2 regions of the Streptomyces sp. LZ34 genome follow, and region 1 is predicted to be linked to the other one. Evidence: riboswitches for the same ligand, from Rfam matches in the RefSeq annotation. Region 1 holds a riboswitch; the other holds the start of a gene.
What was found. Region 1 has a riboswitch for cyclic di-AMP ahead of ACWY4P_RS15045 (M23 family metallopeptidase). Riboswitches for the same ligand answer to the same signal wherever they lie in the genome.
Positions count from the first base shown of each region.

Region 2: another riboswitch for cyclic di-AMP. It lies ahead of ACWY4P_RS24325 (M23 family metallopeptidase); the one in region 1 lies ahead of ACWY4P_RS15045 (M23 family metallopeptidase).

Region 1 is NZ_CM132680.1:3,851,176-3,858,636, reverse strand. It holds gene ACWY4P_RS15055 (M16 family metallopeptidase) at 1-816, shown strand, start outside; gene ACWY4P_RS15050 (M16 family metallopeptidase) at 813-2,216, shown strand; cyclic di-AMP (ydaO/yuaA leader) riboswitch at 2,503-2,700, shown strand; gene ACWY4P_RS15045 (M23 family metallopeptidase) at 2,714-3,538, shown strand; gene ACWY4P_RS15040 (GntR family transcriptional regulator) at 3,779-4,519, shown strand; gene ACWY4P_RS15035 (HPr family phosphocarrier protein) at 4,736-5,017, opposite strand; gene ACWY4P_RS15030 (GNAT family N-acetyltransferase) at 5,228-7,461, shown strand, end outside.
Region 2 is NZ_CM132680.1:6,035,868-6,043,328, forward strand. It holds gene ACWY4P_RS24300 (hypothetical protein) at 1-479, shown strand, start outside; gene ACWY4P_RS24305 (TetR/AcrR family transcriptional regulator) at 516-1,100, opposite strand; gene ACWY4P_RS24310 (NmrA/HSCARG family protein) at 1,194-2,114, shown strand; gene ACWY4P_RS24315 (hypothetical protein) at 2,241-2,561, shown strand; gene ACWY4P_RS24320 (aldo/keto reductase) at 2,668-3,636, opposite strand; gene ACWY4P_RS24325 (M23 family metallopeptidase) at 3,810-4,961, opposite strand; cyclic di-AMP (ydaO/yuaA leader) riboswitch at 4,973-5,099, opposite strand; gene ACWY4P_RS24330 (PP2C family protein-serine/threonine phosphatase) at 5,385-6,563, opposite strand; gene ACWY4P_RS24335 (DUF6227 family protein) at 6,811-7,461, opposite strand, start outside.

The DNA.
Region 1 (7,461 bases):
CGCGAGTTCTTCCGCACGTACTACGCGCCGAACAACGCCGTGCTGGCGGTCGTGGGCGACATCGACCCCGAGCAGACCCTGGCCTGGGTCGAGAAGTACTTCGGCACCATCCCCTCCCACGACGGCAAGCGCCCGCCCCGCGACGGCACCCTGCCGGACGTGATCGGCGGACAGCTGCGCGAGGTCGTCGAGGAGGAGGTCCCGGCCCGCGCCCTGATGGCCGCCTACCGGCTGCCCCACGACGGCACCCGCGAGGCCGACGCCGCCGACCTGGCGCTGACCGTCCTGGGCGGCGGGGAGTCCTCCCGCCTGCACAACCGCCTGGTGCGCCGGGACCGTACGGCGGTGGCCGCGGGCTTCGGCCTGCTGCGGCTGTCGGGCGCCCCCTCGCTCGGCTGGCTGGACGTGAAGACCTCCGGCGGCGTGGAGGTCCCCGACATCGAGGCCGCCGTCGACGAGGAGCTGGCCCGGTTCGCCGAGGAGGGGCCGACCCCGGAGGAGATGGAGCGCGCCCAGGCCCAGTTGGAGCGCGAGTGGCTGGACCGGCTGGCCACGGTCGGCGGCCGCGCCGACGAGCTGTGCCGGTTCGCCGTGCTGTTCGGCGACCCGCAGTTGGCGCTGACCGCCGTGGAGCGCGTCCTCCAGGTGACGGCCGAAGAGGTGCGGACCGTGGCCCAGGCCAGGCTGCGCCCCGACAACCGCGCGGTGCTGGTCTACGAGCCGGTCCAGGGCGCCGAGCAGGCCGACGCCGGGGTCGACACCGACAACGACGCAGCAGCCGACGACAACGACGCAGAAGGGGAGTCGGCCCAGTGAGCGACGCCGTCACCACCATGACCTTCCACCCGCAGCCGCAGGCGGGTGCCGCCAGGCCGTGGGCCTTCCCGGCCCCCGAGCGCGCCGAGCTGCCCAACGGGCTGACCGTGCTGCGCTGCCACCGCCCCGGCCAGCAGGTCGTCGCCGTGGAGATCAACCTCGCCGCCCCGCTGGACGCCGAGCCGGCCGGGCTCGACGGCATCGCCACGATCATGGCCCGCGCCCTGTCCGAGGGCACCGACAAGCACACCGCCGAGGAGTTCGCCGCCGAGCTGGAGCGCTGCGGCGCCACCCTGGACGCGCACGCCGACCACCCCGCCGTCCGGGTGTCCCTGGAGGTCCCCGTCTCCCGGCTGCCCAAGGCGCTCGGCCTGCTGGCCGACGCGCTGCGCGCGCCCGCCTTCCCCGAAGGCGAGGTCGAGCGGCTGGTGCGCAACCGCCTGGACGAGATCCCGCACGAGCTGGCCAACCCGGCCCGGCGCGCCTCGATGGCGCTGTCCAAGGAGCTGTTCCCGGCCGAGTCCCGGATGTCCCGGCCGCGCCAGGGCACCCAGGAGACCGTCGAGGGCATCGACGCCGCGGCCGTGCGGGCCTTCTACGAGGCGCATGTCCGCCCCTCCACGGCGACCGCCGTGGTCGTGGGCGACCTGGCCGGCGTCGACCTCGACAAGGCGCTGGCCGAGTCCCTCGGCGCCTGGACGGGCGGCGTCGCCGAGCCCCGCTCCATGCCGCCGATCACCGCCGACGACACCGGCCGCGTGATCATCGTCGACCGGCCGGGCGCGGTGCAGACCCAACTGCTCATCGGCCGGATCGGCGCCGACCGCCACGACCGGGTCTGGCCCGCCCAGGTGCTGGGCACCTACTGCCTGGGCGGCACCCTCACCTCCCGGCTCGACCGCGTGCTGCGCGAGGAGAAGGGCTACACCTACGGCGTGCGCGCCTTCGGCCAGGTGCTCCGCTCGGCGGCCCCGGATCCCTCCGGAGGGGCCACGGGCGCCGCGATGCTGGCCATCAGCGGCTCGGTGGCCACCGAGGTCACCGGCCCCGCCCTGGAGGACCTGTGGAAGGTGCTGGGCACGCTGAAGGAAGAGGGCCTCACGGACGCCGAGCGCGATGTCGCCGTGCAGAACCTCGTCGGGGTGGCCCCGCTGAAGTACGAGACGGCGGCCGCCGTCGCGGGCACGCTCGCCGACCAGGTCGAGCAGCACCTTCCGGACGACTTCCAGGCGCAGCTGTACGCGCGCCTCGCGGAGACCGGCACGGTGGAGGCGACCGCGGCGGTGGTGAGCGCCTTCCCGCCTGACCGGCTGGTCACGGTGCTCGTCGGTGACGCCTCACAGATCGAGGAGCCGGTCAGGGCGCTCGGCGTCGGCGAGGTGCGCGTCATCCAGGGCTAGCCAAGCTGACAGGCCGACAGAGTGACGGGCTGACCTGCCCGGTCGGCCGCGCGAGCGGCCCCGGTGAGGGCCCAACAGGCCGCTGCGACAAGGACCCTGGCGCCGTTACAGGCGCCGGGGTCCTTCTTTTGCTGGTCGTTTCGCCCGCTTTATGGCAGAGGTTGCCCGTCTGGCCGGTCGTGTCTGTGGGGAAACCAACAAAAAAGCGGAACCGTTTGGTGATCGAATGCGGTCGCGCTTAGCGTCAGTCCGGTTGTCCGCCCGAGACACGCCGCACCCGCGGCACGGACATCCATCGCCGAGTCCCCGTACGGCGCAAGCCAGGGGAGCCGGGGAACCAGCCTCGCCCGTCGCCGCCCACGGCGCCGGGAGGGTGATCCCCAGGGGTGAATCGGACGCCTTCTCCGCGAGGGGGAGGGGCCCGTAGGAGACCTTCCTGCTCCGAACCCGTCAGCTAACCCGGTAGGCGAGAGGGAAGGAAAGGAGTGCGCCGGACCATGGCGTTCACCCGTACCACCGGGAAGCACCGCCGCCCCACCCGGGCCCCCCGCACCGCCCGTTCCGGCGCCAACATCGCGGGCATAGCCACGTTGGCCGCCTCCGGTGTGGTCGCCGGCTTCGCCGCCCCGGCCCTCGCGGCGACGGACGACGCGCGCGGCTTCGAGGACACCGGACTGCGCCAGGCGGTCGCCATGGGCGACGAACTCGCAGACCAGGTCGCGACCCAGGCGCAGACCCAGCAGAACGCCGCCGAGGAGGCCGCCGCCAAGGCGCAGGCCGAGGCCGCGGCCCGCAAGGAGGCCGCGCGGCAGGCGGCCGAGGCGAAGCGAAAGGCCGAGGCGGCCGCGAAGAAGGCCAAGCAGGAGCGCGAGGCCAAGGATCGCGCGGCGCGCGAGGCGGAGCGCAAGCGGCTGAACACGTTCGTGTCGCCGATCACGGGCTCGTACCTCTCCACCGGCTACCAGGCGTCCAGCGGCCTGTGGTCCTCCGGCAGCCACACCGGGGTGGACTTCCACGCCGCGTCCGGGACCTCGGTGCACTCCGTCGGCTCCGGCACCGTCGTCGAGGCCGGCTGGGGCGGGGCGTACGGCAACAACATCGTGATCAAGATGAACGACGGCACGTACACCCAATACGGCCACCTGTCGTCCATCGGGGTCTCCGTCGGCCAGACGGTCACCCCCGGCCAGCAGATCGGCCTGTCCGGCGCCACGGGCAACGTCACCGGACCGCATCTGCACTTCGAGGCCCGCACCAGCCCGGACTACGGCTCGGACATCGACCCCGTCAGCTACCTGCGCTCGCACGGCGTGAACATCTGATCACGCCCCCGCGCTTCCCGAAGGCCCCGGTCCCGCGGACCGGGGCCTTCGGCGTACCCGCCCGGCCGCCTGGTCGCCTGGCCGCCTGGCCAAAAAATATCCATGAAATCCCCCCGCCCATCGGAAATTCCAGCTGCTTAGAATAGAGTCGCTGAACACGCGTCAATCGGCTGCGTTTCGCGGAGATTAAGGCGGAGGTTCGACAATGCGGGACCGGAAGTGAGCGGCGATACGACCGCGATGCGGGGCGGTCGCCGGATTTCGGCGCACGCGGTGTGTACGGCGATCCGTGACGATATCGTCTCCGGCACCTTCGCGCCCGGCAGCCGGCTGATCGAGGAACTCCTCGCCCAGCGCTACGGCGTTTCGCGCGTGCCCGTGCGCGAGGCGCTGCGCACCCTGGAGTCGGAAGGCTTTGTGACCACCCGCAGGCACGCGGGCGCGTGCGTCGCGCAGCCGTCCGACCGGGAGGCGGCCGACCTGCTGGACATCCGCGCGCTGCTGGAGCCGCTGGGGGCCGCCCGGGCCGCCCAGCGGCGCACCGAGGCACACCTGAAGGTGTTGCGCGGCCTGGTCCGGCTCGGCCAGGAGCGGGCCCAGCGCGGGCAGCTGGGCGAGCTGCGGCCGCTCAGCGACTGGTTCCACGAGACGCTGGCCCAGGCCTCCGGCAGCCCGAGCCTGGCCGGGCTGCTGGTGCAGCTGAGGCGCAAGATCGCCTGGGTGTATGCGGTGGAGCCGGCCCGTCGGCCGGCGACGCCCGCCCCGGGCGGCGCCCTGCGCTCCGACTTCTCGCTCCGGGCCGTGGAGTCCTGGGACGAGCACGGCGCGCTGGTCGACGCGGTGGCGCGCGGCGACGCGGACCGCGCGCGGGCGCTCGCCGCGGCGCACGCGGAGCGCTCGATGTCGGAATACCGGCTGCGCCGCCCCTCCCGCGTGAGGAGTTCGAAACATTCCGTAAACACGGCGGGTGTCCGGAATTAACAGCGGCCCCGTATACAACTTCTAAGAATTACCGCCGGTGTATCGCGGCCGTGGATTTCCGCGGCCGCGGATTTCGCGTCCCCATATTGCGTGGATAAACAGTGCGGCCGCGGTCCCCTGTAGTGGGTCACCGCGGCCGCGCCGTGTGGATGTGCCGAATTGATTCGCCGAGAATGCGCTGAGAAGCAGAGTCTCAGGCATATCGGGCGGAGTCAGTCAGACGGTCTCCGGAAGCTCCTCGAGCCCCTCCGCGACCAGCTTGGCCAGACGGTCGAGCGCGATCTCGGCGTCGTCGGCGGCGGAGGAGAGCACGACCTCCTCGCCGCCCTGGGCGCCCAGACCCAGCACCGCGAGCATGGAAGCGGCGTTGACCGGGGTGCCGTCCGCCTTGGCGATCGTGATGGGGACGCCGGCGGCGGTGGCCGCCCGGACGAAGATCGACGCGGGGCGGGCGTGCAGGCCCTCGGCCCAGCCGATGTTGACGCGGCGCTCAACCATGGTGTTGCCCTTCGGGTGCGGGGTTGCTGTTGTCTAGACCAATATCATACGGGACGCATGTTTGTGTCTGCCCGTAATGATGCCCGAGTGAGCCCGGGCATGCCCGTACGGGTCCGATATTGACTTTCCCCCGACACCTACTCCCCACGCAAGGGTGTCCGCCAATCGGACGTTCGGACCCCCTTCCGCCCGGGCCGTAGGCTTGGCCGCATGCGGCTGCCGTCCGACACCCACGCCTACCCGGCCCACTGGGAGGCCGACGTGGTGCTCCGCGACGGCGGCACCGCCCGGATCCGCCCCATCACCGCCGACGACGCGCAGCGCCTGGTCAGCTTCTACGAACGAGTCTCGGACGAGTCCAAGTACTACCGCTTCTTCGCGCCCTACCCCCGGCTCTCCGACCGCGACGTGCACCGCTTCACGCACCACGACTACGTCGACCGGGTGGGCCTGGCCGCCACGGTCGGGGGCGAGTTCATCGCCACCGTCCGCTACGACCGGATCGACGGCCAGGGCCTGCCCTCGACGGCGCCAGCCGACGAGGCCGAGGTCGCGTTCCTCGTCCAGGACGCCCACCAGGGCCGCGGGGTGGCCTCCGCCCTCCTCGAACACATCGCCGCCGTCGCCCGCGAGCGCGGGATCCGACGCTTCGCGGCCGAGGTGCTGCCCGCCAACACCAAGATGATCAAGGTGTTCACGGACGCGGGCTACACCCAGAAGCGCAGCTTCGAGGACGGCGTAGTCCGCCTGGAGTTCGACCTCGAACCCACCGACCGCTCCCTGGCTGTGATGCGCGCCCGCGAGCAGCGCGCCGAGGCCCGCTCCGTACAGCGGCTGCTCGCCCCCGGCTCCGTCGCCGTCATCGGCACCGGGCGCGCCCCGGGCGGCGTCGGCCGCACGGTGCTGCGCAACCTCCTCGACGGCGGGTTCACCGGGCGCGCGTACGCCGTCAACCGCGCCTTTCCCGAGGGACAGGAGCGGCTGGACCCCGAGGGCGTCCCGGCCCACCGCTCGATCCGCGAGATCGACGGCCCGGTCGACCTCGCCGTCGTCGCCGTCCCCGCCGCGCAGGTGCCCTCCGTGGTCGCGGACTGCGGCGACAGCGGCGTCCAGGGCCTCGTCGTGGTCTCCGCCGGCTACGCGGAGAGCGGGCCGGAGGGCCGCGACCGGCAGCGCGAGCTGGTCCGCCAGGCGCGCACCTACGGCATGCGGATCATCGGCCCCAACGCCTTCGGCGTCATCAACACCGCCGACGGCGTGCGGCTGAACGCCTCCCTCTCGCCGCGGCTGCCCGCCCCCGGACGGCTGGGCCTGTTCACCCAGTCCGGGGCGATAGGCATCGCGCTGCTGTCCGGGCTGGCCCTGCGCGGCGCGGGGACCGCCGGGGTCTCCACCTTCATCTCCGCGGGCAACCGCGCGGACGTATCCGGCAACGACGTCCTGCAGTACTGGTACGACGACCCGCAGACCGACGTCGCCCTGATGTACCTCGAGTCCATCGGCAACCCCCGCAAGTTCACCCGGCTCGCCAAACGCACGGCCGCGGTCAAGCCGGTCGTGGTCGTCAAGGGCGCCCGCCACAGCGGCAGCGCCCCCACCGGCCACGCCGTCCCCGCCCCGGGCATTCCGGACGCCACCGTCTCCGCCCTGCTGCGGCAGGCGGGCGTCATCCGGGTCGACACGGTCACCGAGCTCGTCGACGCCGGGCTGCTGCTCGCCTCCCAGCCGCTCCCCGGCGGCGCGCGCATCGCCATCCTGGGTAACTCCGATTCCCTGGGGCTGCTCACCTACGACGCCTGCCTCACCGACGGGCTGCGCCCGCTGCCGCCCCGCGACCTGACCACGGCCGCCGCCCCCGGCGACTTCCGGCGAGCCCTCGCCGCGGCCCTCGCCGACGACGCGTGCGACGCCGTCGTCGTCACCGCCATCCCCGGGGTCGGCGACGCCGACGCGGCCGACCTCGCCGGGGCGATGCGCGGCGCGGCCGCCGAGGCCGCGGCGCGCGGTGCGGCCAAGCCGGTGGCGGTGGTCCACCTGGAGATCCCGGGGCTCGCCGAGGCCCTGGCCGCGCCCTGGGACGCCGCCGTGCCGGAGGGCGGGGCCGGAGCCGGAGACGGAGACGGGGGCGACGGGGCTGACAGGGCTGACAGGGCTGACGGGGCGCCCTTCCCGGCGCCGCGGATCCCCGCCTACCCGGCCGCGGAGCGTGCCGTACGGGCCCTGGCCGAGGCCGTGGGGTACGCGGGGTGGCGGCGGCAGGCCGAGGAGGCGGGCAAGATCCAGCAGCTCCCCGAGTACGAGGACATCGACGAGGCGGGGGCCGCGGCCGACATCAACGTACTGCTCGCCCCGACGGAGGGTGTCCCGACGGAGGGTGTCCCGGCGGAGGGTGTCCCGGCGGAGGGTGCCGCGGCTGAAGGTGTCCCGGCGGAGGGTGCCCTGGC
Region 2 (7,461 bases), 2.2 Mb from region 1:
CACTGACGCGCTGGATCGTAGTTGTGATGATGGGGGTCGTGGTCGGTGTGCCGGCCGTCTCTGCTTCCGCCCAGGCTGTTGAGGGCGTACGGGGTGACGGTGAGGGGGACGAGACGAGCCGCGCGATTGAGGTTCGTATGCACAATGCGACGGGGTGCCGGCTCACGCGGACCGATTACGGGCTGACGGCCGGGGGATTCGTCATGCGGCCCCCGGCGACGCTCGGCAAGGGGCAGGACGGTGTGTTCAAGGCGCGGTCGCGGGAGGGGTCGCTGAGGGGGGTCGCGGGCACGGTCGAGTACACGGCCGACCACTGCGATGCGAGCTGGCGCGACGGTCATGCGGTCCGGCTGACGTTCGGCGTCGCGTACAACGGGATGAACAGCTTCAACACGAATGGCGGCGGGGCCTTCGGCACCAAGCTCTCCGGCGGGAGCGGGAATCACGCCGTGCTCAGCTGGGGTGTGGGGAGGTTCTGACCCTCCCCCGGCCGTCGGCCCCCTTCGGCCGACGGTCTACGAGCGCGGGCCCAGCCCCTCCGTGACCAGCGTCAGCAGTCTGTCGACCTCGGCCGCGCCGTTCGGGTGGTGCTCCGTCGCAAGGGCGATGCCGATGACGACGGTCAGCAGGTCGGCGGCGGTCGCGTCCGCCCGTACGGCGCCCGTGGCGGCGGCGCGGCGGATCAGGGGGTCGCCGGCGGTGGCGAGGTAGGTGAAGCAGTGTTCGGCTTCGCCGGGGGACTCGGCGAGGGCCAGGGATGCCGCCATGCCGCGGGCGGAGGTGACGTAGTGGGCGACGGCGCGCAGCCATTCCAGCAGCGCAGTCCGGGGGGCCTCCCGGGTGGCCAGGTCCGTGGCGAGGGCGCACAGGGCCTCGATCCGCCGGCGGAAGACCGCGGTCAGCAGGGCTTGTCGGTTGGGGAAGTGCCGGCGCAGGGTCGCGGATCCCACCTGGGCGGTGCGGGCGACCTGTTCCAGGGAGACCTCCGCTCCGTGGACGGCGACCTCCGCCTCCGCGGCGGCGAGGAGGCGCGCGTAGTTGCGGCGGGCGTCGGCGCGCTGGGGGCGGGCTTGGGCTTGGGTGTTGGACACGTCGTGCACGTCGTCACCTTTGACCTTTGCGTAAATGGCGGACCCCTCCGTATCGTATCCGGCAGATAAACGGGGGACCCCGCCGTTTAGGGAGGCCGCAGCATGCCCACCGCACCCATACTCGTCACCGGCGCCACCGGAAAACAGGGCGGCGCGACCGCGCGGGCCCTGCTCGCGCAGGATGTGCCGGTACGGGCGCTCGTCCGGGACCCCGAAAGCGCCCCGGCCCGCGCCGTGCAGGCGCTCGGAGCGCAGCTCGTCACCGGCGATCTGCGCGACCGCGACGCCGTACGGCGCGCCGTGGACGGGGCGCGCGGCGTCTTCTCCGTGCAGATGCCGGACCTGGCCGACCTACAGGGCGATACGGAGTGGGTGTGCGGGCGCAACCTGATCGACGCGGCGGCCGAGGCGGGCGTCGAGCACCTTGTATACACCTCCATCTCCGGCGTCGGACAGCACCGTGAGACACCCGGCTGGGGCGACGAGCGCTGGAAGGGCATGGAGCATGTGTACGAGGTCAAGGCCGCGCTCCAAGACCGGGGGCGTGACGCGGGATTCCGGTACTGGACGCTCCTCAAGCCGGCCTTCTTCATGGAGAACTTCCTCGTACCCGGGTTCATCTTCAGCCCCGACGGCCGTCGGCTGGCGTCCCTCATCAAGCCCGACACCGTGCTGAAGCTGATCGCCGTACAGGACATCGGCAACGCCGCGGCAGCCGCCTTCGCCGACCCGGAGCGGTTCAACGGCGTGGAGCTGGAACTCGCGGGCGACGAGCTGACCATGGCCGAGGTCGCCGCCGTGCTCTCCCGCGCCAGCGGCACCGAACTGACCGCCCCGGACATGACCGTGGAGGAGGCCCTGGCCGCGGGGATGCCGGAATTCGCCGCCGGGCACGAGCGGCTGAACACCGTGGACCAGCCCGCCTCGCCGCGCTACGCCCGCGCGCTCGGGCTGCGGGTGACCGGCTTCGAGGAGTGGGCCGCGGAGCACGGGGCGGCGCTGCCTCCGGCCCGCCAGGCGTGACCCCATCGGCCCGCCCCCAACCGCTGTTGCAGAGTCGGTGCTTGATCATGACCCCAACGGCGCGTATGGCCGCCCCGCCCGGCATAGGGTCGAGGAAGTAGACCCTCACAGTGGAGGTAAGAGGTCATGGCCGGAATCCCGGCAGGTGTGGTGGCCGCGGGCGGGCTCGTCGGCGGGTACGGGGTCGCGCGCTGGACCAAGAAGCGGCAGCTGGGCGGGGTGGCTCTGGCAGCGGCCGGGGTCGTGGCCGCGCGTGGGTGGCAGCAGAAGGCGGGCACCGGCACGGCGGCGGTGCTGAGCGGGCTGTACGTCGCGGCCTTCGCCGGGTCGCATCCGCTCGCCAAGAAGCTGGGCGCCTGGCCCTCCGTCCTCACCGTGGCCGGCGGGGTCGCCGCCGCGTCCTGGGCCGCCGCCGATCGACGGAGCGGGGCAGCCGCAGCCGCCTAGTCCACCGCCCGGCCCACAGTTTGCGATGGTTTTGAGACAGGGACACGCCGACGTCACGGCGTGTCCCTGTCTCATGTCCACCGCAAGCGCGTGAGGCGCGAAGCCCTTACTCCGATGCCGACGTCAGCAGCGCCAGCTCCTCCTTCGTCAGCTTCAGGTCCGCCACCGCCAGCAGCGCCGGAAGCTGGTCCACCGTGCGCGCGCTCGCGATCGGGGCGACGACCGCGGGCTGGGCCGCCAGCCAGGCCAGGGCCACCGTCGCGTGCTCGGCGCCGTGGTTGGCGGCCACGTCGTCGAGTGCGGCGAGGACCTTCTGGCCGCGCTCGGTCTCCAGGTGCTGGGCCGCGCCCTGGGCGCGGGCGCTGTCGACCGAGGCGCCGGGGCGGTACTTGCCGGTGAGGAAGCCGGACGCGAGGGAGTAGTACGGGACGGTCGCCACGCCATGGCGGGCGGCGACGTCGGCGAGCGGGCCCTCGAAGGTGTCGCGGGAGACCAGGTTGTAGTGCGGTTGCAGGGCCACGTAGCGGGCCAGGCCCTCCTTCGCCGAGAAGTCCAGGGACGCCTCGAGGCGCTCGGCGGAGATGTTGGAGGCCGCTATCTCGCGGACCTTGCCCGCCTTCACCAGCTCGTCCAGCGTGGAGATGATCTCCTCCACCGGCACCGAGGTGTCGTCGAAGTGGGTGTAGTAAAGGTCGATGTAGTCGGTGCGCAGGCGCTTCAGGGACTCCTCGACGCCCGCCTTGATCGCCGCGGCGGACAGGCCGCGGGGCGTCGGGACGCCGGCGCCCACCTTGGTCGCGAGGACGATGTCGGAGCGGTTGCCCCGGGAGGCGAACCAGTTGCCGAGGATGGTCTCGGACTCCCCGCCCGAGTTGCCCGGCACCCACGCGGAGTAGACGTCCGCGGTGTCGACGAAATTGCCGCCCGCCGCCACGTAGGCGTCGAGCACGGCGAAAGACTCGGCTTCGTCCGCCGTCCAGCCGAAGACGTTCCCGCCGAGGGAGAGCGGGGATACGGACAGGTTGCCGATCTGCTTGCGGTTGTCGGTCTGCTCGCTCTGCTTGGTATCAGCCATGCATTGTTTCAGCGCGGAGGCGGAGGGGGGTATTCCGTCATACGGGCCAATGATCGGCAAAAAACCGACGGCCCTGGCGTCAAGGGGGGAGAGAGCGCCAAGGCCGCCGGGGTATGGGGGACCGGGTCAGCAGGTCATCGGGCCGACGTCGCCAGGGGGCGGGGTCGGGGCGGTCACGGGTTCAGTCCGTGGTCGCGGAGCCAGGGCATCGGGTTGATCGGGCTGCCGCCGCCCGGGCGGACCTCCAGGTGGAGGTGCGGGCCGGTCACATTGCCCGTGGCACCGACGCGGCCGACGACCTCGCCCGTCGTCACCGAGCCCGACGTACGGACCATCGACGACAGGTGGCAGTACCAGATCTCGGTGCCGTCGTTCAGCTTGAGCACGATGCGGTAGCCGTACGAACCGGCCCACCCGGCCGACTTGATCGTGCCGCCGTGCAGCGCCTTGACCGGGGTGCCGGTCGGGGCCGCGAAGTCCTGGCCGGTGTGGTCGGCCGACCACATGTCGCCGGCCTGGCCGAAGGACGCGGTCAGGGTGTACGAGGCGACGGGGAGGGTGTACTGGGCGGCGAGCTTGGCCAGGCGCTCGGCCTCGGCCTTCTTCCTGGCCGCCTCCTCCGCCTTCCGCTTGGCCTCGGCCTCGGCGGCCTTCTTCTTGGCTTCGGCCTCGGCCTCCCGCTTCGCCTCCGCGTCGGCGGCCTTCTTGGCAGTGGCGGCGGCCTTCGTGGCGGCGGCGTCGGCCGCGGCCACGCGCTGCGACTCGTCGGCGGCGTTCTGCTGGTTCTCGGCCTGCTGAAGGATGCGGGCGCGCAGCGCCTCGCCCGCGTCGGTGGCGCCGTTCGCCTCGTCCTGGGAGGTCAGGCCCGCCTGGGAGAGGGGGGCGGCCGCGGTGGTCGAGGAGTCGCCGGAGCCGGAGCCGGAGTCCGAGAGCAGCGAGCCGATGCCGGGCAGGTCCCCCGCGTCGGGGAGGGAGTCCTTCACCTTGTCGGCGACGTGTGCGAGGTCCGGCATGGATATGGGGGCCTTGGGACGGTCCTTGGCGCTCGCCATCCCGCCCGCGCCGACCGCCGCGATCACGCCGACGCCGAGGACGGCGCCGCTGCGCGCCATCGTGCCGCCGCGCTGCTTGGCGACGCGGTGCCGGCCGCGCACCGGAGCTATGGATTCCTCGGTGGGATTCCACTCGTCCCATGTCTCGGTGTCCTGGCCGGCCCTCGCCTCGGCGGCCGGTTCGAACCAGGAGCCGTAGCGGGTGGCTGTCCCCGCTCCGGCGCCGGACGTGCGGGACGGAGCCTCTTCAAGGGCAGACCTGTTGGACGCCACGCGGGCGCACTCCTTTCCTTCCCTCTCGCCTACCGGGTTAGCTGACGGGTTCGGAGCAGGAAGGTCTCCTACGGGTCAGGTTCGACCCGATTCACCCCAAGGTTGGTGGTTCCCCGGTTCCCTTGGTGTTGCTGTTGTCGCTCTGCTGCTGGTGCTGCTGTGCGTGCGGGATTCGGCGACGGCGCACGGTGCCGCCTCTTGCGACGGCTGTAACGACCGCGCTGCGTTATCGAACGTTAATAGAGAGCGTGACCTGATTCCAAGCCGTTCCCAGGAATCAGAGCAACCTTTGAGGTGAACTTAACGCCCAGCACGGGACAGATGAGGGCGAGTCGGCAGCGACCCGGGCACGCCCGGAAACACCTTCGAACTGATCGTGCGTCAATTGTTATCCGGAGGGATCATGCTCCACTACGGAGCGTGTCAGGGCCCGGCGCCCGGCATCACCGAGGCGCGGCGCAGCGCCAGCAGCGCCGCGGTCCCGCCGCCCGTATGCCGCTCCACATCCGCCACCAACGCGTCGAGCAGCTCGGCCGGTCCGGCGAAGCGGCGGCCGCGCAGCCGGGCCGCCGGGTCGTAGAACGTGCCCTGCGCGTCGCGCGCCTCGCTCACCCCGTCGGTGAACAGCAGCAGGGTCACCCCCTCCGCGAACGACACCTCCTCCACCCGGTCCGGCCACGCCCCCAGGTCGCCCATCCCCAGCGGCAGCGCCGGCATCTCGGGGTCGGCGCGGTGCACCGAGCCGTCCCCGTCCAGCAGCAGCGGCGACGGGTGGCCGCGGTTGATCAGGCGGAGCAGGGAGTCGCCGCGGGGGATCTCGGCCAGCACCGCCGTGAGGAACCCCTCGGCCTGCTCGTCGACGTCGGCCCGCCGGGCCCGCTCGCGCCGCAGCGCCCGCTCCAGCCGCAGCGCGAGCCCCTCCAGCGTGGCCTCCTGCTCGGCGGCCTCCCGGAAGGCGCCGATGACGATCGCGACCACCTCGACCGACCCCAGCCCCTTGCCCCGCACGTCGCCGATGATCATCCGTACGCCGTGCGGGGTGTCCTGCACCGCGTACAGGTCGCCACCGATCGCGGCGTCCTGCTCCGCCGCCACATAGCGGGCCGCGACGTCCAGGCCGGCCAGGCGGGCCGGTGGCTCGGGCAGTACGGCGCGCTGGGCCGCCTCCGCGATGCCGCGCGCCGAGGCCAGCTTTTTGGAGCCGCGGCGGACGACACGGTTGAAGAGGAGGGCCAGCAGGGCGACCGTCACGACGGTGGCGATCTCGGTGGCCGACTGGACCCAGTCCCTGACGCCGTGGAATTCGGCCAGCAGGCAGGCGGCGGCTACGGCGAGGACCGCGGTCAGGGCGGTCAGCCGCAGGGGGTAGAGCGGGGCGGCGACCAGCGGGGCGGCGGCGAGGAAAGGGGCGGCGGTGTAGGTGGCCGGGGTGGTGATGTCGTAGACGACGCCGACGATGATCAGGACGCCGGGGAGCCAGAGGGCGAAGCGGCGGCCGGAAGCGCTCCTGGGCACCTCCTCGCCCCCGCGGGGCGCGTCCGTACGCGGTTGCCCGCGCCGAGGCGCACGCGGTCTCGTACGTCGCCCCGTACGCCGCCTCATGGCCTTGTACGCCGTCTCATGCGCGGGCTCGTACGGGCACTCGCACAGACACTCACACGGGCACTCGCACGGGCGCCCGAACGAGCCCTGCTCCCTCGCACCCGCACCGGTCGCTCTCGCTTTCCCCTGGTCCGCTTCCCCTGGTCCGCTCTCGCCGCCTTCACCAGGCTCCCGGGTGACGGGGCGTCGGGCGAGTCGGTGTCGGCCAGGTGGGTGCGTCAGAAACCGGCGCGGGGGCGGAGGGGCGTCAGAGGTCGACGCCGAGCGCGCGGGCGTGGCGGTCCGCCGCCAGCTCGGCGGAGACCTCGTCGAGATACACCTCGCACACCAGCCGCCCGTCGGCGGTCAGATTGTGCTCCAGCTCCCACAGGACGATCTCGTCCCCGCCGGCCAGCAGGAACGCGTGCTCATAGAAGCGGCACCATGTCGCGTCGGGGCCGCCGGAGCGGCGGCGCGGCTTCGGGGCCAGCGCGATGTCATGGGCGAACGCCGTGGCGAGCAGCTGCTCGGTGTCCACGCCGGGGCGGTCGGGGTTCTCCGCGCGACGCAGGACGCGGCGGGCGTGGTCGGCCGAGTTGTCGGATACGTACGCACGGGGGGTCTCCACCGGCGCGACGGCGTGCAGCAGTTGCTCGGGAAGCCACAGCGGTAACCCCTCCAGCTCGTCCCAGCGGGCGCCGCCGATCCGCTCGTGCACCCGGCGCTCGGCCAGGGTCAGCGCGTCCTCGTCGGCGTAGAGCTCGAAGAGCGGGCTGCGGGCCGGGCCGGTGTTGTGCTCCAGCTCCCACAGCAACAGGCTGCTGCCGTCGGGGAGCAGGAAGATATGGCGGTAGGTGCTGTAGCCGAGCGGGCCGGAGGGCTCGTTGCACTGCCGGCAGGAGCGCAGCTCGGACTGGTG